4 regions of the Arthrobacter gandavensis genome follow, and region 3 is predicted to be linked to each of the others. Evidence: riboswitches for the same ligand, from Rfam matches in the RefSeq annotation. Region 3 holds a riboswitch; each other region holds the start of a gene.
The links. A riboswitch is a leader RNA that binds a small molecule or an ion and turns the genes downstream of it on or off. The one in region 3 is predicted to bind S-adenosylmethionine.
Positions count from the first base shown of each region.

Region 1: another riboswitch for S-adenosylmethionine. It lies ahead of ABFX29_RS07375 (hypothetical protein); the one in region 3 lies ahead of ABFX29_RS01795 (flavin reductase family protein).
Region 2: another riboswitch for S-adenosylmethionine. It lies ahead of ABFX29_RS03270 (methionine ABC transporter ATP-binding protein); the one in region 3 lies ahead of ABFX29_RS01795 (flavin reductase family protein).
Region 4: another riboswitch for S-adenosylmethionine. It lies ahead of ABFX29_RS03290 (LLM class flavin-dependent oxidoreductase); the one in region 3 lies ahead of ABFX29_RS01795 (flavin reductase family protein).

Region 1 covers NZ_BAAALV010000002.1:877,728-882,603, reverse strand. The annotation lists gene ABFX29_RS07385 (SGNH/GDSL hydrolase family protein) at 1-487, shown strand, start outside; gene ABFX29_RS07380 (NAD(P)-dependent alcohol dehydrogenase) at 566-1,612, opposite strand; SAM riboswitch class IV at 1,763-1,895, shown strand; gene ABFX29_RS07375 (hypothetical protein) at 1,912-2,298, shown strand; gene ABFX29_RS07370 (tyrosine-protein phosphatase) at 2,295-3,032, opposite strand; gene ABFX29_RS07365 (MerR family transcriptional regulator) at 3,128-3,931, shown strand; gene ABFX29_RS07360 (hypothetical protein) at 3,969-4,526, shown strand; gene ABFX29_RS07355 (3-hydroxyacyl-CoA dehydrogenase family protein) at 4,620-4,876, opposite strand, start outside.
Region 2 covers NZ_BAAALV010000002.1:27,162-32,037, reverse strand. The annotation lists gene ABFX29_RS03285 (alpha/beta fold hydrolase) at 1-373, shown strand, start outside; gene ABFX29_RS03280 (CoA-binding protein) at 445-861, shown strand; gene ABFX29_RS03275 (hypothetical protein) at 872-1,435, opposite strand; SAM riboswitch class I at 1,647-1,750, shown strand; gene ABFX29_RS03270 (methionine ABC transporter ATP-binding protein) at 1,853-2,644, shown strand; gene ABFX29_RS03265 (methionine ABC transporter permease) at 2,637-3,302, shown strand; gene ABFX29_RS03260 (NtaA/DmoA family FMN-dependent monooxygenase) at 3,332-4,756, shown strand; gene ABFX29_RS03255 (acyl-CoA dehydrogenase family protein) at 4,753-4,876, shown strand, end outside.
Region 3 covers NZ_BAAALV010000001.1:381,539-386,414, forward strand. The annotation lists gene ABFX29_RS01785 (PhzF family phenazine biosynthesis protein) at 1-832, opposite strand, end outside; gene ABFX29_RS01790 (hypothetical protein) at 965-1,399, shown strand; SAM riboswitch class IV at 1,524-1,643, shown strand; gene ABFX29_RS01795 (flavin reductase family protein) at 1,692-2,198, shown strand; gene ABFX29_RS01800 (PhzF family phenazine biosynthesis protein) at 2,236-3,096, shown strand; gene ABFX29_RS01805 (M66 family metalloprotease) at 3,220-4,876, opposite strand, start outside.
Region 4 covers NZ_BAAALV010000002.1:32,300-37,175, forward strand. The annotation lists gene ABFX29_RS03285 (alpha/beta fold hydrolase) at 1-139, opposite strand, end outside; gene ABFX29_RS03290 (LLM class flavin-dependent oxidoreductase) at 462-1,856, opposite strand; SAM riboswitch class IV at 1,890-2,005, opposite strand; gene ABFX29_RS03295 (ABC transporter ATP-binding protein) at 2,426-3,253, shown strand; gene ABFX29_RS03300 (aliphatic sulfonate ABC transporter substrate-binding protein) at 3,366-4,433, shown strand; gene ABFX29_RS03305 (ABC transporter permease) at 4,433-4,876, shown strand, end outside.

The sequences.
Region 1 (4,876 bases), on a different contig from region 3:
GTTCACGGAAATAGTCGCTGCCTGCGCCGGTGCTGCCCTGCCGGCCACCTGCGCTCCCGCTCTTGCCGCGGCTCAGGCGTACGCCGAGACGACCCTGGCCCCCCAGGTCCGCCAGTCGCTGGAGCAGCTGCGGGCTTTGGCGCCGAAGGCCGAGCTGGTGCTGGTGGGTTATCCGCATCTCTTCGACGACGCCGGTGTCCCCGGCCTGCTGAGTCCCGAAGCAGCCGCCCTGTTCAACGCAGGCACAGATGCGCTCAATACGGTTTTGGCTGCCCAGCTGCTGGACCGGCGGTCCACCTACGTGGATGTGGTGGACGAGTTCGCCGGGCACGGCGTTGGTTCGTCCGACCCATGGATCATCTTCGAGCGGGGCCCGTTCGACCTGCATCCGAACGCCACCGGCTACCGCGACGGTTACCTCGCGGCCATTACCGCCGACGTCGACCTGCATCCGGGCGGCGGCCAGCCCTGCCGCGGCCGCCGCTGAGCTAAACCCGGTCCAACGGCACGACGGCGGTGCCCGCCAAACGCGGGCACCGCCGTCGTGCTTTGGGGGCCGGAAGGGTTACTTCATGTGCGGGACGACGACGGCGCGGCCGCTGAGCTCGCCGGCTTCCAGCTTCCGGTACGCTTCCAGCGCGTTGTCCATGGCGTAGAGCTCAACCTCGGGCTTGATCTGCCCGGCGCGGTACATGGCAACCACTTCGTGCAGGTCTTCGATGGTGCCCCAGTACGTGTTGGTCATCGTCGACTCGTACGGCGTAGTGAAGAAGCTCCACTCATACGCGCCGCCGGCAATACCGACCACCGTGAACCGGGACTGCGGGGCCATCGAAGCAGCCGCGGTCTTGATGGTCGGCCCCACTCCAACGAAGTCGAATGCCGCGTCCACGCCGCGTCCGCCGGTGATCTCGCGGATCCGTTCCACTTGGCCTTCACCGCCGGGCACCACAATGGCGCCGGCGTCCTCGGCCCTCTTCATGGCGTCTTCCTTCATGTCAGTTGCGATCACGGTGGCACCGGTGAGGGCCTTAAGGATCTGCACTGCCATCTGGCCGAGTCCACCCAGGCCAATGACCAGGGCGTATTTGCCGCCGCCAGCCAGGTTCGGCAGGGAGTTCTTAATCGCGTGGTACGGGGTCAGGGCCGCGTCCGAGAGCGGAGCTGCGGCAACGGGGTCGGCGTCGCCCAGCGGCACGAGGTTGCGCACCGGGGCCACCAGGTACTCCGCCATGCCGCCGTCGCGGCCCAGGCCCATGCCCAGGTAGGGCATCTCGGCAGCGTTCTCGCAGTACGTGTCCTGGCCGCGGGAACAGGCCTTGCAGTGACCGCAGCCCACCGGGCCGTAGACCAGGTAGGCACCGCCGATTTCCACGCCGGTCACCCCTTCGCCGAGTTCTTCAACCCAGCCGGAGTTCTCGTGGCCAAGGACGAAGGCCGGCGGGATCGACCCCGGGGCGCCTTCAGCGAAGTCCTTGTAAAGCGCGACGTCGGAATGGCAGGCGCCGGCGCCCGCCACTTTCAGCAGGACCTCGCCCGGGCCCGGCTTCGGCTTCTCGACCTCCGTCAGGGACGGGAAAGTCTGCCACTTCTCAAATACAACTGCACGCATGATGCCTTCTTCTTTGAATCGGTTCAGTGGAGGTTACCCACTTCCTTCACCATACATGCATACACATATACCTACCTTGGCGCTCAGCCCGTGCACGCCGCATCCCGGGGGATGTACCAGTGTCCCCCCGGCCTGCTAACGTAATCAGTGCTTCACGAGACATGGCCTCCGCACCCGCAGGGTGCGGAAAAGCTCCGACTGGCCATGCACCAACCCCAATGTTCGGCGGGTGGTTCGGATGACGAAGCGGCCCGCGTCCAACCGGAGCGGGCAAGGACACTCATCTCGAAGGACACGCTGTGATTCCCTCCAGTGACCCGCGCTGCACCGCTTTCCACCCCGGCCACAAGATCCACTGGATCCACGGCGGCCGCCTCATGAGGTACGACGACTGGATCGACGTCGAAGTCCACGCCGATCCGGAACTGGACCTGATCTACCTGGTCCTCGACGGCCGGCAGCAGATCATGTGGCACCACGACGTTCCCCTGGTGGCCGAGGCCCTGGCCGCGAGCCCCGGAACACCGCAGTGGTGCTCCCGCTATTCCTCCCTGATGGTTCCCGGTGCGTACGAGGGCCGGAACCGGAGCTCTTTTTTCTACTTAGCCACTCCTGAGAGGGTGGTTCCGTGCCGCGGCCGGGTTCCGCGGAATGACGTGACCATGCAGGACCACGGGTCAGCCTAGGAGTCGAGCAGCCTGGACCGGAGCCGGGCGAGGGTTTCCTCGCCGGCACCGGCCCGGCGCAGGTACGCTGCGGCGTCGAAATCCGCCAGGAAACTCAGCAGCTCCGCTTCGGCGGCGTTGGCCCGGGCCGCGAGCTCAGGGGCATCCAGCGGCCGCTCCCTGGGCCGCTGCTGGGTCCGGTGCCAGTCGTTGATCCCGGTCAGGGCAGCACGGTAGTCGGCGGCAATGTCCGCCGGCTCCACACCGGCCATGCCCAGCACCAGTGCCGTCACCAGCCCGGTACGGTCCCGTCCGGCGGAGCAGTGGATTACGACGCCGCCGGGCGGGGCATCCGCGGCGGCCTGCGCGATTGCCGCGAACTTTTCCGGCCAGCGCCGCAGGTTCTCCGGGTAGAAGCGCGGTGAGCTCATGTACGGGCCCGTGAGTGCGGTGAAGTCGGGATCGTTGGCTTCCTGGGTGGGCAGGTTGAGGAACCGGACGCCGTGGACTGCCGACGGCGGCACCACGGGATCCGTATCCCTGCGGCCGATCTCCGCTGCGTTGCGCAGGTCGATGACGGTGCGGACACCGGCGTCGCGCGCTTGCTGCCAGCCGCGGGCAGTGAGCCATTCAGAGCGGCCCATCCGGTAGAACCTGCCGGGGCGGACCTGGCCGCCGGCAGCCGGGATCCCTCCGAGGTCCCGGGCGTTGGCAGCGCCCTCCCAGTCAACAGTGCGGTTCGACGGGTTCCCCATTCCTCCAGCGTAGGCGGTACCGCTGCCGGGCACCCGGAAAGCCGTTCGGAGGCGATACTTGACCCTGACACTGTGGCAGGCAGGAGAACTGAGACATGTTAACCATCGGAGCGTTCGCGCAGATCGGCCAGGTAACCCACCGCATGCTGCGGCACTGGGACACCGCCGGCCTGCTCGTGCCCGCTCACGTGGATGAGTTCAGCGGTTACCGCTCCTACGATCCGTCCCAGCTTGAGAGGCTGCACCGGATTGTGGCGCTGCGTTCCCTGGGCTTCGGCCTGGACGATATTTCCGCGATGCTCGCTTCCGGGGTGGACTCCGGCCGGATCGCCGGCCTGCTTCGCCTCCGGAGAGCGGAAGTCGCCGAAGAGGCGAGGGTAGCGGCGGCACGGCTCATCGACGTTGAGCGCAGGCTCCACCTTATTGAAAAGGAAAATGCCATGGCCCAGATCGAAATCATTGAAAAGCCCCTCCCGGCCATCCGGCTCGCTGCCCGCAGCGCCGTGGTGTCCGAACAGCCCGAGGTCCCCGGCGTCGTCGGGCCCCTCTTCGATGCCGTCGCAACCCTCCTGTCCGCCTCCGGCACACCGGGCGGTGTGCCGGTGGCGGAATACGATATGGGCGAGGACGGCCTGCGGATCACCGCCGGGTTCGCGCACACGGGCCCCGTGCCCGACGGCGCCGAGGCGGTAGAGCTGCCGGCGGTTACGGAGGCAGTCTGCGGAGTCCACCTCGGTTCGATGGAGCGCATCGGCGAGAGCTGGCAGGCAGTGCACGCAGAGATCATTGCGCGGGGTTTGACCCTGTCAGGTCCGTGCCGCGAGGTGTACCTTCGGTCGGAGTCAGCGGACCAGGCGGACTGGGTGACTGAGCTGCAGCAGCCGGTGGCCAGGTCTTAGCCTTCGGGCCTTCGCGCCGGAACCAGGGAGGCACCGGATGGGCAGGGCCGAGGTGAAGTTATGGTGGCTGCCCGTCGGTGCCGGAGGGCACGTGGTGATCCACACGAGCCGGTGGTGGGAGCTTTGGCGCTCCGCCCGCGAGCACCGCCGCCCCCAGCCGCTGTTCCATGCAGCCCTGGAAGTGACCGCCGGGACCCGGTACACGATTGAGATGACGCCGGCGTGGGGCCAGGGCTCCGAACCGCGGGGAGTGGTGGCAACCGGCCCCGTAGGCGCGCAGCGGCTCGGGGTACTGAAACTGTTCCGGTATGAGGTCCGCTGCTGGCGGGACGGTGATATTCCCGATCTCGCCTACGCCCTGGAACCTCCGGACCTGTTCAGCCTGCCCGCCGGGGACGCCGGGGCGCTGCTGCAGCGCGTGCCCCGGGTACCGTGCCTGGTGTGGGGTGCGAAGATGCCCGGCGGAGACATGTGGAATTCGAACTCCCTGATCTCCTGGCTGCTTCAAACCTCAGGCATCGATGCCGCCGAGCTGCATCCGCCGCGCGGTGGCCGGGCTCCGGGGTGGCGTGCAGGGATCGACGCCGCCCGCTGACGGCGCCGGCTTCGCGGACATCGCAGACCTTAAAAGCGGCAGCCCGCATGCTCCCTCAACAGGCGACGCATGCGGGCTGCTGCCAGGCGCAAACTAGCTCCAGTCGAAGAAGCCCTTGCCGGTCTTGCGGCCGAGTTCGCCGCGGGCAACCTTGTCCCGGAGGATCTGCGGCGGCTCGAAGCGGGGGCCAAGGGTGGACGCGAGGTACTCCGCGATGCCCAGGCGCACGTCCAGTCCCACAATGTCCGTGGTCTTCAGCGGGCCGGTCGGGTGCTTGTAGCCCAGGACCATGGCAGCGTCGATGTCCTCGGCAGAGGCAACGCCTTCTTCGACCATACGCATCGCCTCCA
Region 2 (4,876 bases), on a different contig from region 3:
TCCGGACATCCGCCCTGAGCTGGATGAGCTGGTTGCGGCAGGTGACCGGGCAGGAGCCGTTCGGCTGTTCCAGGAGTCCATCGGAGTGCCGGCGGAGATCATCGAGGCCTCGGACCCGGCTCCGTTTGAGCCGGCGGCTCACACCATCTCCTATGACCTGACCCTGCTGCTGGAAACCGACGTGCGGTCCCTGACCGGAATCCGCGTGCCGGTGCTGGTGCTGGCGAGTTCCGGAAGTGATGACCGGCTGCGCGAATGGGCGCGTGAGACTGCCGAGCTGCTGCCCGAGGGGTCATTCCAGCTGCTGGAGGGCAGCTGGCACGGGCTGGATGACCAGACCCTGGCCGCCGCCGTCGACGCTTTCCTGGAATAGGTCCGCAGTCTGCCGCGTTTGTACCCTGAGCGTAGGGTGGGAGCCCTGCAGAGACTCAAAGGAGAGACCGCATGGTGCACCTCAATGATCCCGAGGTCATTACCCGGCTGCTCACGGCCAAGGGCCGCTGGGCGGTAGTGGGCCTTTCGAACAATCCGGCCCGTCCCGCCGTCGGTGTTTCACGGTTTGTCCGGGATTCCCTGGGCATGGAGATCATCCCCGTGAACCTTTCCGGGCAGGCCGTCCACGGCCAGCAGGGCTACAGCAAGCTGGCGGACATCCCCGGCCAGGTGGACGTTGTGGATTGCTTCGTGAATTCGGCCAAGGTGGGAAACATCGTGGACCAGGCCATTTCAATCGGCGCCAAGGCCGTGTGGCTGCAGCTGGGCGTGGTCGATGAAGACGCCGCGAAGCGCGCCGCAAACGCAGGGCTCGACGTCGTCATGAACACCTGCCCGGTCATCGAGGCCGGAAGGTTTGGACTCTAGCGACGGAACATCAGACGCTGTCCTGGATCCGCTGGTCCACGGGCAGCGCCCGGTACGCTTTCCAGGCCTGAATCATCTGATCGCGGCTGCCGCCGGGATGTGCTGCATGCCAGTCCCTGGAGAAGCGGTTGAGTTCGAACTGCGGGCTGATCGGCCGCGCAGCAGTATCCCGGGTGGCGTGCCAGTGGTCCAGGGCTGCGGCCAGGGTCGCGGTCCCGTCATTGGCGGCAAAGAACTCCCGCATCGGCGCATCGAACCGGAACCCGGGCCCGAGGGCGTGGACGAAGAACTCCCGCAGCACCTGGCTGCACGGATGTCCCGCCGGAATCACGGTGTGGATGGTCAGCGGCGGTACGAGCCGCTGCCGGGACATGTGAGGCCTGCCGGCCGGGGGAGGAAGCGGTGTGCCCGCCAGGAATGCGGCGATGCGTTCTGCCAGCTGCTCCTTTGAACCGGCAGCGGATATCTCCTGCGTGCGCGCGAACGCCTGCAGCTCTTCCTTTAGCCAGTACCAGCGGCGGAATTCGGCCGGCCCAAGCGAGGGCGAAAGGGCGGGGCGTTCCGTAGATCTCACGTTCCCATCCTCGCGGATTCCCAGGAGAATCAGTGCTCCCGCGCCGCAGAACGCCCGTGCGTCTGCGCGGGTGGCGCGTGGGTTGGGGCAGGGACCCCCACGGACGTAACAAAACGGATTGTGACGCCGCGGCGCGTTACGCACCGACGCATTCGGCCGCACGGGGAAATCTTCTGGCCCCGCCGGTGCCTGGGCGGTTTAGATAGTCCCGTAACCATCCAGAGCGGCTGAGAGACCTGGCTCCGTGACGCCGCAGCAACCCCCTTCCGCGGGCTTTCCGCTGAAGAAGGGTGCTACCGCCAGGACCGATGGAGAAGCACCTGCTCTTTGCGGTCCGCTGCCCCGTGCCTTCCGCACGGCTGCGTGAGCCTGCGGAGGCGTGCACCTCTTCCCGGGCTCAGACCGCAGGAGGACAGCATGATCCGGATCGAAAACGTCTCTACCGTCTTTGGGGGCGGTGAATCGGCCTTCACGGCAGTGGACAACGTCACCCTGTCCATCCCCAAGGGAAGCATCCAGGGCATCATCGGGTTCTCCGGTGCCGGTAAATCCACCCTGCTGCGCAACATCAACCTGCTGGAACGCCCAACGTCCGGCCGTGTACTGGTGGATGGAACGGACCTGACCGGCTTGGGTGATGCCGAGCTTCGGGCGGCCAGGCATGAGATCGGCATGATCTTCCAGCACTTCAACCTCCTGAACAACCGGACCGCGGCGCAGAACGTGGAGCTCTCGCTCAAGTTCGCCGGAGTGAAGAACGCCGCCGAACGCCGCGCCCGCGCACTGGAGGCGCTCGCCGTCGTCGACCTCTCGGAGAAGGCGGGGACCTATCCGGCCAAGCTCTCCGGCGGACAGAAGCAGCGAGTTGCAATCGCCCGTGCCCTGGCCACGCGGCCCAAGGTGCTGCTCTGCGACGAACCGACCTCCGCCGTCGACCCGCGGACCACCGCCTCCGTGCTGCAGTACCTCAGCGACGTCAACGCACGGTTCGGCATCACGATCGTGGTGGTGACCCATGAAATGAACGTCATCAAGGCGATTGCGGACAACGTGGCCGTGATGGAGGAAGGCCGGGTGGTGGAACAGTTCGCGCTCGCGGAGCTGGCCCGGCCCGGGTTCACGCCAGCCACCGCAATCGGCCGGTACCTGATCTCCGACGAAATCACCCTGGACCGGGCTGCCGGCCGGGAAGGAGTCCGCGTTGCTTGAGCGAATTGCCGAAGTCTGGCCGGAACTGCTCGCCGCACTGGGCCAGACCGGCACCATGCTGCTGGTCGCGATTCCGCTGGCGGTGCTGATCGGCACCCCGCTGGGTGTGCTGCTCTACTCCCTTGGGCCGGACGGGCTGGGGCACAAACCGCGGCTGCACCGCGTCCTGGACTCACTGGTGAATCTGGTGCGTTCCTTTCCGTTCCTGATCCTGCTGATCGCGATCATCCCGTTCACCCGCTTCGTGGTGGGAACAACCATCGGCACCGCAGCCGTTATCGTGCCGCTGACCATCAACGCCATCCCGTACTTTGCCCGGTTCGTGGAGCAGAACATCACCGCGCTCGGCGGCGGGGTAGTGGAAGCGGCCCGCTCCATGGGCGCCACCCGCGGGCAGATTGTGCGGGACGTGCTGCTGGTTGAAGCCCGTCCGGCCCTGATCAGCTCGGTGACCATCATGACGGTCAGCTTCATCTCCTACTCCGCCATGGCCGGCCTGGTGGGCGGCGGGGGAATCGGCGACTTTGCCATCCGCTACGGCTACTACCGCTACGAGACCGGGCTGATGCTCACTGCCATTGTGCTGATGGTCCTGCTGGTCCAGGCCGTGCAGCTGGGCGGCTCCTGGCTCTCCCGCCGCGCCGACAAGCGCCTCTAGCCTTCCCGCTCCTACCGAAAGTTACTTCCATGAGCATTCCCAGTACCCGTTTTCCCGGCGGGCGTCCGCGCCTTCTGCTGAACGCCTTCCTGATGAACACCACCAGCCACATCCGCGGCGGCCAGTGGCGCCACCCCGATGCCGAGCAGCACCGCTTCAACGAGCTGTCCTTCTGGACAGACCTTGCCCGGCAGCTCGAAGCGGCGAAGTTCGACGCCCTGTTCTTTGCCGACGTCGTGGGCCTGTACGGGAACCACGACGGCGGCTGGTCATCCCACGTGCGCCGCGGCCTGCAGGTGCCGGCCAACGATCCGCTGCTTCTGCTCGCCGCACTCTCAGGTGCCACCAGGGATATCGGCCTGGCTGCGACGTCGTCCGTGGTGCAGAGCCATCCGTTCCAGTTCGCGCGGCAGCTCTCCACCCTTGACCATCTCTCCGGTGGCCGTGCCGGCTGGAACATCGTCACCTCCGTGCTGGAGAACGCGCACCGCAACTTCGGCGGCGACGGCCTCACGGAACACGACCGCCGCTACGACTGGGCGGACGAATACACCGACGCCGTGTACAAGCTCTGGGAAGGGTCCTGGGACGACGGCGCCCTGGTCCAGGACAAAACCAGCGGCATTCACGCGGATCCGGACAAAGTCCACAAGATCCACCACCGCGGCGAACGGTACTCGATCGACGGACCGCACCTGAGCTCACCTTCCCCGCAGCGCACGCCCGTGCTCTTCCAGGCCGGAAGTTCCGGGCGGGGGCAGCAGTTCGCTGCAGCCAACGCCGAGGCGACGTTCATCTTCGCCCCCAACCACGCCCACGCGGCCAAGGTCTCCGCGGGAGTCCGGGCACGCGCCGCAGAAGCCGGGCGGCGGCCCGACGACATCAAGGTCTTCACCGGCCTGTCCTTCGTGGTGGGCGGCACCGAAGCCGAAGCACAGCGGAAAAAGGCCGAGCAGGACGAATTCCTGGACCTGGATGCCGTGATCGCGCACATCGGCGGCGGCCTGGGCATCGACCTCGGCGGCCTGGACCTGGACACCCCGCTGGGGGACGTACAGACCGAAGGGGGCCGGGGAGTACTGCAGGCGATCATCGACTCCACCCCGGGCGGCAATCCCACCCTGGCCGACGTTGCCCGCTACCGCACCGAGGCCCAGCAGGTCACCGGCACCCCGGAACAGATCGCCGATGAACTTGAACGCTGGCAGGACGCGGGGGTGGACGGCATCAACATCATCAACGCCATCCTGCCCGGCTCCTACACCGACTTCATCGACGGTGTGCTGCCTGAGCTGCGCCGCCGCGGCCTGGCACAGAGCGAATACGCCCCCGGGACACTGCGCGAGAAACTCTTTGGCGCAGGTCCGCTGCTGAACGAACGGCACCGGGCTTCGCAGTTCCGCGGCGCCTTCACCCCCGAAAATACCCTTGCAACCCCAGGAGCTACCCGATGACTGCCAGCCTGCTCACCCGATACGGACACACGGTGCCAGCAGAGGCGCAGCGCTGGTTCGACGTCGCAGACGAGGTCGCGGCGATCCTCGGCGCGGATGCCCTCGAGCGCGACGCCGCCA
Region 3 (4,876 bases):
GGGAAACCGATCCGTCGATGCAGGTGACGGACTCGCCGCCAATCCAGATCCGTCCTTCGCGGGTGAAGACGCGGACCAGTCCGGAGCGGTGGACGGCGGTGCCCTGCGTGACGGTATAGCGTTCCTCCGCGATGCCCTCGCCGATCAGCCACTGGGCGAGTCCGGCGTTGAGGCTGCCGGTGACCGGATCCTCGGAGACGCCGAGGCCGGGCGCGAAAGCACGGACTTCGAAGTCCGTCTCCGCTGCTTCAGGCTGGGGTCCGATCACGCCGACGCGCAGGTCGCCGATCGCGGCGTGGTCGGGGCGCAGCGAGAGCACCGTCTCGGCGTCGGGCAGCAGGAGTCCCAGCCAACCGGGACCGTTATCCACCCACTGATGGCCGCGGATCTGGTCCGCAGTGAGTCCCAGCGCGGCCGTTACCCGGGCCAGGGTGCCCTCCTCCACCGGCCCGGTGCGGATCAGCCGGGGCGCTGCAAAGGCGGCCAGACCGGCGTTGACGCGAAGAGGAACCAGTCCGATTCCGCATTCCTGCACGACCAGTCCGGCCTTCATCGGGGTGTTCCCGGCCTCGGTCCATGCGTGGCAGGTTCCCAGCGTCGGGTGCCCCGCAAAGGGGATCTCCCCGCCCGGCGTGAAGATCCGCACCCGGTAGTCCGCTTCCTCCTGCGTCGCCGGGAGGATAAAGGTGGTTTCGGAGAGGTTCGTCCAGCGGGCGAACTGCAGCATCGCGTCGTCGTCGAGGTCTTCCCCGTCCAGCACCACGGCCAGCGGGTTGCCCTGGTAAGGCTTGCTGCCGAAGACGTCTACCTGTTTGAACCAGCGTTGTCTCATGCGGACACTGTAATAGCTGGCCCCGCGTGCGCGGAAAGGCGTGCCGGTGGTGCCGTTAGGCTCTACACATGAGAAAGCGGCAGAACCTCTTCCGCCGCACCAAAGCACAGGGCACTACAGACGGGAACAAGAGTGAAGCGAAGTATTGATCAGGACTTCCCGGAGGTGGTTCCTGACCACTACAACACCACGTGGGTTGCGGGAGGCCTCAGCTACGCCGGTGAGTATCTTGGCCCGGATGATCACAGTCCATTCCCGGTCTACGTTTCAATGCACCATCACGGTGACCGGTCGAAGCAGGGCAACGAGGGTGGTGTGGACCCGGCGGATGTTCCGCACCTCGATACCCACCCCGCACGGTTCAGCGAGTCCTGCACGGAGGAGGACAAAGCCAGGATCAGCCGCTACATCTATCTGTCGATGACGCGCATGCCGCATGACGGTGGCTGGGACTACAGTGTTCGAATTGATTTCAAAATGAACCGCGACTGGAACGATGTGGTGGGTCTGGTGAACCAGTACCTTCCCGAAGGGTACGTGCTCGACAATTACTGGGTCGGCCTGTAGGCGGCACTGGGACAAATCCGGGCGCCCACCGGTTAAGTACGCCCGTTACGAACTGTTGCCCGGCATTGCCGATATGTGACGGACGTTTGCCCCGGGACATCATGGCTCCTAGATTGGTAGCCAGAATCAAGAGTTCCAGCCACAGGCCCTGGCCGGCTGGACGGCAACCCTCTCGCCGTAGCGGGGTGCTCCAGGTGACGATTCGGCCGTTCCGGTGGATCTCCCGGTCCGGCAAGTACAGCGTCTTCCGCGGTATTGCGCCGCGGGCTGCGCGTCAGGCAGAGGAATCTCCATGACACTTGAAACCGATCTCCAGCCCAACGCACTGCGCCAGGCCTTTGGGCGCTTCCCCTCCGGAATCGCAGCGCTCTGCGCCGAAGTCGACGGCGCACCGCAGGGAATCGTGGCCTCTTCCTTCACCGTGGGCGTTTCGATGGATCCGCCCCTGGTCATGTTCGCGGTGCAGAATACTTCCCGCACCTGGCCGCTGCTTCGGACTGCGGTCCGGATCGGCGTGTCCATCCTGGGCACGGGGCACGACGGCGTCTGCCGCCAGATCGCTTCCCGCGACGGCGACCGCTTCGCCGGGCTGAGCCTGCACGAAGCCGACACCGGCGCCCTGTTCCTGGATGAGGCCGCCCTCTGGCTTGAAACGTCGGTTGAGAACGAGGTTCCGGCCGGGGACCACGCCGTCGTCCTGCTCCGCGTGCACGGCTACTCAACCCACGACGGCGCACATGAGCCGCTCGTCTTCCACGGCTCGGCGTTCCGGAATCTCGCGGTTCCGGCATTCGCCTGAGTCGCCCGCGGTCCGGGCGCCTCACTAAGCTCAAACAGTGACTTCCGAAACTCCCGTATCCACCAGCCGACCGTTCGTCCAGGTCGATGTGTTCAGCCCCGACCCCTTAGGCGGCAACCCGCTCGCCGTCGTTCTCGATGCATCCGGCCTCACCACCGCCCGGATGCAGCAGTTCGCGAACTGGACCAACCTGGCAGAGACCACTTTCCTGCTGCCCCCGTCTGATCCGCTGGCGGACTATCGGGTGCGAATATTCACTCCCACCGAGGAGCTGCCGTTCGCCGGGCATCCCACCCTTGGCTCTGCCCATGCCTGGCTTGAAGCCGGAGGGAAACCCCGGCAGGAGGGCACACTTGTCCAGGAATCAGCAGCCGGCCTGGTACGGATCAAGACGGACGACGCCGGCCTGCTGGCTTTTGCGGCTCCGCCGCTGACACGGTTCGGACCTGTTGCGGAAGAGGCGCTGGACCGCGTGGCCGCCGGCCTGGGGCTGCCCCGCGAGGCACTGCGGGATGCCGCCTGGCTGGTCAACGGTCCGGAGTGGATCGGTGTGCTGCTCGACTCGGCAGAGCAGGTACTGGCCGTACGGCCCGACTACCCCGCCATGGCCGGTTTGGCCGTCGGTGTCATCGGCCCGCATCCCGACGGCGCCGCCACCACGTTTGAAGTACGCACCTTCATCGCCGATGAGCTTCCCTGCGAGGACCCGGTGACGGGCAGTTTCAATGCCGGGGTGGCCCAGTGGCTGATGGGCAGCGGCCGGGCACCGTCGTCGTACGTCGCCGCCCAGGGGACGGTCCTTGGCCGAACCGGACGCGTCCATGTTGAAGCTGACGGGGAAGACATCTGGGTTGGCGGGCAGTGCACTACCCTCATCGCCGGGACTCTCAGGATCTGACGCAGCGGATCGGTCCGGTTTGGGAAAACTCTCCGTTCCTGCACATCTCGGCGGTGGTACGGATTCAACCGCCGCCTCAGCGGCGCACGCCCTGCGTCAGGACGGGCACCGCTGAGCACTCAGCTAGGCATCGAGTCCCAGCCGGAACAGCACGGCCAGGCTGCCCGAATTCAGCCTGGCCAGGCCCGGATTTGAAGCTGTCTGGAGTCCGGTCCAGATTTGGTTTGCCCCGTCGTTCCTCGAGTACATCCCGGCGAACCCTCTCTCCCGGTAGAAGTCGAGGTAGCTCGAGACAGCGCTTTTGATGTGCCCGTCAGCCTCCGGAAGCCATACCTGGGATCCGTCAGCCGGAGAGCACGGGGCTGCCTTCACCGGGGTTGCCGGCACCAGGCACAGGTCAGGGCGGGCCTGGCTGTGGATGGCACCCCGGGCGTCCATAAACCAGCGCTGCGCGTCAGTATCCGCGCAGGGGTTCTTGCTGATGGGGACGGTTACGCCGAGGTCCTCCCCCAACACCAGGCAGTGGCCGTTGTTGACCTGCAGTCGGCTGCCCTCCGGCAGGAACCTCTCCTGGTTTTCCATAAAGCCGTTCGCTGCCAGGAGGGACTTGAGCTGTGCATTCGCAGCCGGATCCCCGGCTTCAAGGGCTGCACCGTTCACCTGGATAAACGCATCCGTTGACGCAGCCGCGAAATCCAGGCCGGCGAGGGTCGCCAGGCTGCCTGCGCTCAGCAGAGCCATGCCGGGACTCCCAGCCGCAGCCAGGCCGGTCCAGATCTGGTTCGCTCCGGTCCCCTTCCCGTACATTCCTGCTATTCCCTGGTGGCGGTAGAAGTCCAGGTAACTGGAGACAGCGCTCTTGAGGTGTCCGTCAGCCTCCTGGATCCAGACCTGGGTTCCGGCGGTCCGCGCACAAGGCGCGGTGCTCACCGGTGTTCCGGGCACCAGGCACAGATCCGGGCGCAGTTCGCTGTGAATGGCTCCGCGTGCGTCCTGGAACCAGCGCTGTGACGCTGTATCGGCGCACAGGGTTTTGTCCCGGGGCACGGTGACGCCAAGGTCCTCACCCAGCACCAGGCAATGGCCGCCGTCGACCAGCAGCCGCCCGCCCGCCGGCAGCACCTGGGTGGGGCTCTCAGTGAAGCCGGCCGAGGTCAGCAGGGCGAACAGTTCTGCCGTCGCGGCCGCATCTGCGGCATCAAGCCGTTCCTGGTTGAGCTGGATGAATGCGTCCACCGAGGCGGCAGACTCAGTCTGGGCCAGGACGGATTCGGCAATTGCGCGGGCGGCCGGGGTGAGTGGCCCCAGGTTGTCCTTCCAGCTGGCCAGGAGGACGGCGCCGTCGGTATCCAGCACCGGGGCGGGCCGGCCTGCCACGGCCTGCAGCTTGGCCTCAAGTTCCGGCAGTTCAACGGCGCGGAGGGCTTCGTACCCGGCCTCCTGGCCAATAACGACGGCGGGACGCAGCGGTTCCTGGTCCGCAGCGATCGAAATCGAGTTGCCCAGCTTGGTGGTTATCCCGTTGGTCCGGCAGTAGATCGACGCCCCTGAGGGCTGGTCCGTGTGGGCCAGGTTGACGTTGAACTGCTTCACGCCGTCACCCGCCTGCAGGGCCGTCTTATCCACCCGGCCGTCGGCGAAGGTGACCTCCAGCCAGCAGCGGCGGGTCGAATCGGTGGCCGCGGTGTCCGCCTGGGGAAGGCTGAACACGTTGCCATAGTTGCTGCGGAAAGCCGGATAGAGAACTGTCTGCTCAGGTTTGGCGGGGTTGTACCCGCCC
Region 4 (4,876 bases), on a different contig from region 3:
CTGCCATCCCCGAGGTGGTCCGGTCCATCATGACGGGATCCACCACCACCAGCGGAGGCCCTTCCCCCCGGCGCTGCCACGCAATAGGCGTTCCGTCGGCGGAAAGCACACGTCCTGAAGCTTCGGCTGATGGATCCATGGGGTTCTCCTTACCTGGAGGCTGGGGGTCCCTCAACGGTAGGAGCGCCAGGGGAGGCGGTCAATGGCCCGCCACGGCTCACAGCTCGGCCGCCCCCCGCCGTCAGGACCTCCGTGACGTCCGCCGTCCCCTGCCCGTAGTCGAAGATGGCGGTGGCAGCGTGCGGCTTGCACACGGCCCTTTCCGCACTGGAGGCAGGTGGGATACCGGCACCTGCACCGTCATCTCGCCTCGGGCACGCGCCCGCTTGGAGGTGACGTTCAGGCTGACCAGACGGGCGTCCCCTTGTTCATCGTGATGACGAGGGAAATACGTCAAGCTCCTAGCCGGTGACGGCGGGGGCCAGGCGGAACTTCGCCCCGCGGTGGTCTGCGGGGAGCTTATCCCCTGCTCCGAAGAGCTTCTGCCGCAGCGTTCCCGGCGCGTATTCCGTGGGGTACGCGCCACGCTTCTGCAGTTCCGGCACCACAAACTCAACCACGTCCTCAAAGGTGCCGGGAGTGACGGCATAGGCCAGGTTGAAACCGTCGACGTCGGTTTCCTCCACCCAGCGGATCAGCTCCTCTGCGACCTCCGCGCCGGAGCCCACCAGACGGGGACCAAGTCCGCCGATTCCGGCACTCGCGGCAATGTCGCGCACCGTCCACGGCTCGCCGTCGTCGTTCACCTTCTGGAAGTTCGCCGCAGCTGACTGGATGGCGTTGGACTTCACGGCGCCCAGCGGCTCGTCGAGGTTGTAGGTGGAGAGGTCAACGCCCATCCAGCCGGACAGCAGTGCAAGGGCGCCTTCGTCGCTGGTGTAGCGCTGGTAGTCCTGGTGCTTGGCTTCGGCTTCCTCGGCGGTGGCGGCAGTGATGATGGTCAGCAGGGTATAAATCCGAACTGAGTGCCGGTCCCGGCCGGCGGCCTCAGCGGCGTCGCGGATCCTGGTGACGGTTGCTTTCAGCTTTTCCGGCGTGGGAGCACCCACAAACACGGCTTCGGCGTTTTCGGCTGCGAAGGCGATGCCCCGCGGCGAGGCACCGGCCTGGTAGATCACCGGGGTGCGCTGCGGGGAGGGCTCGGAGATGTGGATGCCGGGGACCTTGAAGTACTTGCCCTCGTGGTTGATGTCGTGGACCTTGGCCGGGTCGGTGAACACGCCGGTTTCCTTGTCGCGGACGACGGCATCGTCTTCCCAGGAGCCTTCGAGCAGCTTGTAGACCACTTCGAGGTATTCGTCGGCGTGGTTGTAGCGCTCGTCGTGCTCCAGCTGGTCTTCGGCGCCCATGTTCCGCGCCGCGGAGGGAAGGTAGCCGGTCACAACGTTCCAGCCCACCCGTCCCTCGGTGAGGTGGTCCAGGGTAGAGAGCCGGCGCGCGAACGGGTACGGGTGCTCGTAGGCCGTGCCTGCAGTGACGCCGAAGCCGAGATGTTCGGTTACCAGGGCCATGGCGGAGACCAGCAGCAGCGGATCGTTGACCGGCACCTGGGTGCCCTGGCGCAGGGTTGCCTCGTTGGACGAACCGTAGACGTCGTAGGTGCCGAGTACATCCGCGATGAAGATGCCGTCGAACAGGCCGCGTTCGCAGGTCTGCGCCAGGTGCGTCCAGTAACTGAGCTTGGTGTAGTCGGCGGAGCGGTCTTCCGGGTGGCGCCAGAGTCCGGGTGACTGGTGGCCCACGCAGTTCATGTCGAAGGCGTTGAAGCGAATGTGGCGGGCGGGCGTGGTGGCCATGAGGGTCCTTTGCATGCGGGACGCCGCGCAGGGGCGCCGTACTTGCCGCCGGCGGTCTTGCCGGTCGACCGGATCGTCATCTGGGGCACCCCGCTACGGGAGAGGGTTGCCGCCCAACCAGCCAGAGCTTCGCGTTGGGACTCATGATCCTGCGGGTTCAGTATGCGCCGGGCCCCGGGGGTGCACGCAAGCCCCGCCTGTCACGGGGCGTAACGGCCGCCGTCGTGCTCCCCCGCCCAGGCACCCAGCCACCCCTCCCCGAACCATCGAGATGACAGAAACTGCCCGTTTCAGCGCTGTAACGTGCAGTTTCTGCTATCTCGATGGAAAGGGAGCGGGATTCGAAATGTTACGCCGGGACTTGCCGGAAACGGACTCTTGGGCGTTTAGTTGGGTCTTGACCATCCCGAGCGGCTGAGAGACCTGGATCAGTGAAGCCGCAGCAACCCTGGTCGGAGTGCTTCCTCCTTGAGGCACTGCGATAGCGAGGTGGACGTCGCAGGAGGCCGCTAACCCGGCCCAGGACGTTTTCCGTAGGGTGCTACTGCCAGGACCGATGGAGTGTTCACATGACTGCAGTACTTTCCTCCGGCTCCCATGCCGTCTCCGCTGCCCCGCGCACCGCGCCTGACACTGCCCTGTCCGTGACGTTCGACGGCGTTGGCCGCAGCTTCGGCTCCGGTGCAGATGCCCACGTGGTGCTTCGGGACATCAACTTCGAAGTGCGCCCCGGGGAAGTCCTGGCGATCCTCGGGTCCAGCGGCTGCGGCAAGTCCACCCTGCTGCGCGCCACCGCAGGGCTCGACGCCGCTTCCACCGGTCAGGTGCTGATCGACGGGACCGCAGTGCGCGGCATCGACGACCGCTGCGCCGTCGCCTTCCAGGAACCCCGGCTGCTGCCCTGGCAGACCCTGCAGGCCAACGTTGCCATCGGCTTGCCCAAGGGTGTCAGCGCCAGCGAAGGCAAGGCCAAGGTTTCCGAGCTGCTCAAGCTGGTGGAGCTGGACAGCTTCGCCAAGCACCAGCCCCGCGCAGTGTCCGGCGGCATGGCCCAGCGTGCTTCGCTGGCCCGTGCGCTGGCCCGCAAACCCGGCGTCCTGCTGCTGGATGAGCCTTTCGGCGCCCTCGATGCCCTGACCCGTTTGAAGATGCAGGACCTGCTGCTGGACGTGCACCGCGCGGCTCCGGCAACCGTCCTGCTTGTCACGCACGACGTCGATGAAGCCCTGCAGCTCGCCGACCGGATCATCGTGCTGGGCCGCGAACCGGGCAAACCCGGCGCCACCATCACCCAAACCATCACCGTGCCCGGCGCCCGGCCGCGGGACCGTGCCTCGGCCGAGCTTGCCCGAATGCGCGGCGAGCTCCTGGCGAGCCTCGGCGTCGACCGCCACTAAGGCCCGTTTTCCCCTGCCCCCGGTGTCCTGCGGGGCGAATCCGCAGTCCCTCTGTGCCTGCACCCGTGCTTTCCCTGAATTTTTCCGCACCACCCGTCTCGAAGGAATCCCCATGAACAGCCGTTCCAGCTTCTCCCGCCGCCCGCCCCGCTTCTCCCGCCGCCCGCTCACCGCACTGGCAGCCACCGCCGCCGCCCTCACGCTGGCCCTGACCGGCTGCGTGGCCGGAGAGGATTCCTCCGGTGCGGCCGCCAATGACGCAGCCGACGGCGGCACCCTGAACATCGACTTCGCCACGTACAACCCGCTCAGCCTGGTCATCAAGGACCAGGGCTGGCTCGAAGCAACCCTTGAAGAGCAGGGTGTGGAGGTCAACTGGGTGCAGTCCGCCGGGTCGAACAAAGCCAATGAGGCGCTGCGTGCCGGTGCGATCGACGTCGGCTCCACCGCCGGTTCGGCAGCCCTGCTGGCCCGCTCCAACGGTTCGCCGATCAAGACCATCAGCATCTACTCGCAGCCGGAATGGGCGGGACTGCTGGTCTCCCCCGATTCGGATATCACCTCGGTAGCTGATCTGGCCGGCAAGTCCGTAGCCGCCACCAAGGGCACCGATCCGTACTTCTTCCTGGTTCAGGCACTGGAAGAGGCCGGCCTGAGCACCTCAGACGTCACGGTCGAGAACCTGCAGCACGCCGACGGCCGCACCGCCCTCGAGAACGGTTCGGTGGACGCCTGGTCCGGACTGGATCCGATCATGGCCGGAGCCGAGCACGCCGGCGCCGAGTTCCTCTACCGGAACCTGGACTTCAACACCTACGGTTTCCTGAACGCCACTGAGTCCTTCCTCGAGGAAAAGCCGGAACTGGCCCAGACCGTGGTGGACGCCTACGAAAAGGCCCGCGCCTGGGCCGCGGAGAACCCCGAGGAAACTGCGCAGATCCTCGCCGACGTCGCAGGCCTGGACCTTGAGGTGGCCCGCACCGTGATCCTGGAACGCAGCAACCTCGACGTCGACGCCGCCCCGGGCGACGCGCAGCGCAAGGTCCTGGAAAAGGTTGGTCCAGTCTTCGTCGAAACCGGCGACGTCGCCAACCAGAAGGCGATCGACGACGCCGTGGCCTCCCTGCTCGATGACACCTTCGTGCAGAAGGCCAACGCGGAAACCATCAAGGACTCCTAATGAGCACCAATCCTTCTCCTGCCGCTGCACCCGCAGCGGCAGGCCCGTTCGGACCTTCCGCAGCGCCGGCACCTGTCCGGAAGACCAGCTCCGGCGGCTTCCTGTCCCGGACCTGGGCGCGCGTGGCCCTGGGCCTGGTGGTTCCCGTCCTGCTGCTGGGCCTCTGGCAGCTGGTCTCCGTGCTCGGCGTCTTCAGCGCCGTGCAGCTGCCCTCTCCGGGCGCGGTGCTGACCTCGGCTGCGGACCTGATTGAGCGCGGCGAGCTGGGCACGCACATTGCCATCTCCACTCAGCGGGTGCTGACCGGCTTCGCGCTCGGCGCGGCCCTGGGCCTGGTCCTGGGCGCCCTGCTGGGCCTGTCCAAGCTGGCGGACGTACTGCTGGGCCCGCTGTTCGGTGCGGTACGCGCCGTTCCCTCCCTGGCCCTGGTTCCGCTGCTGATC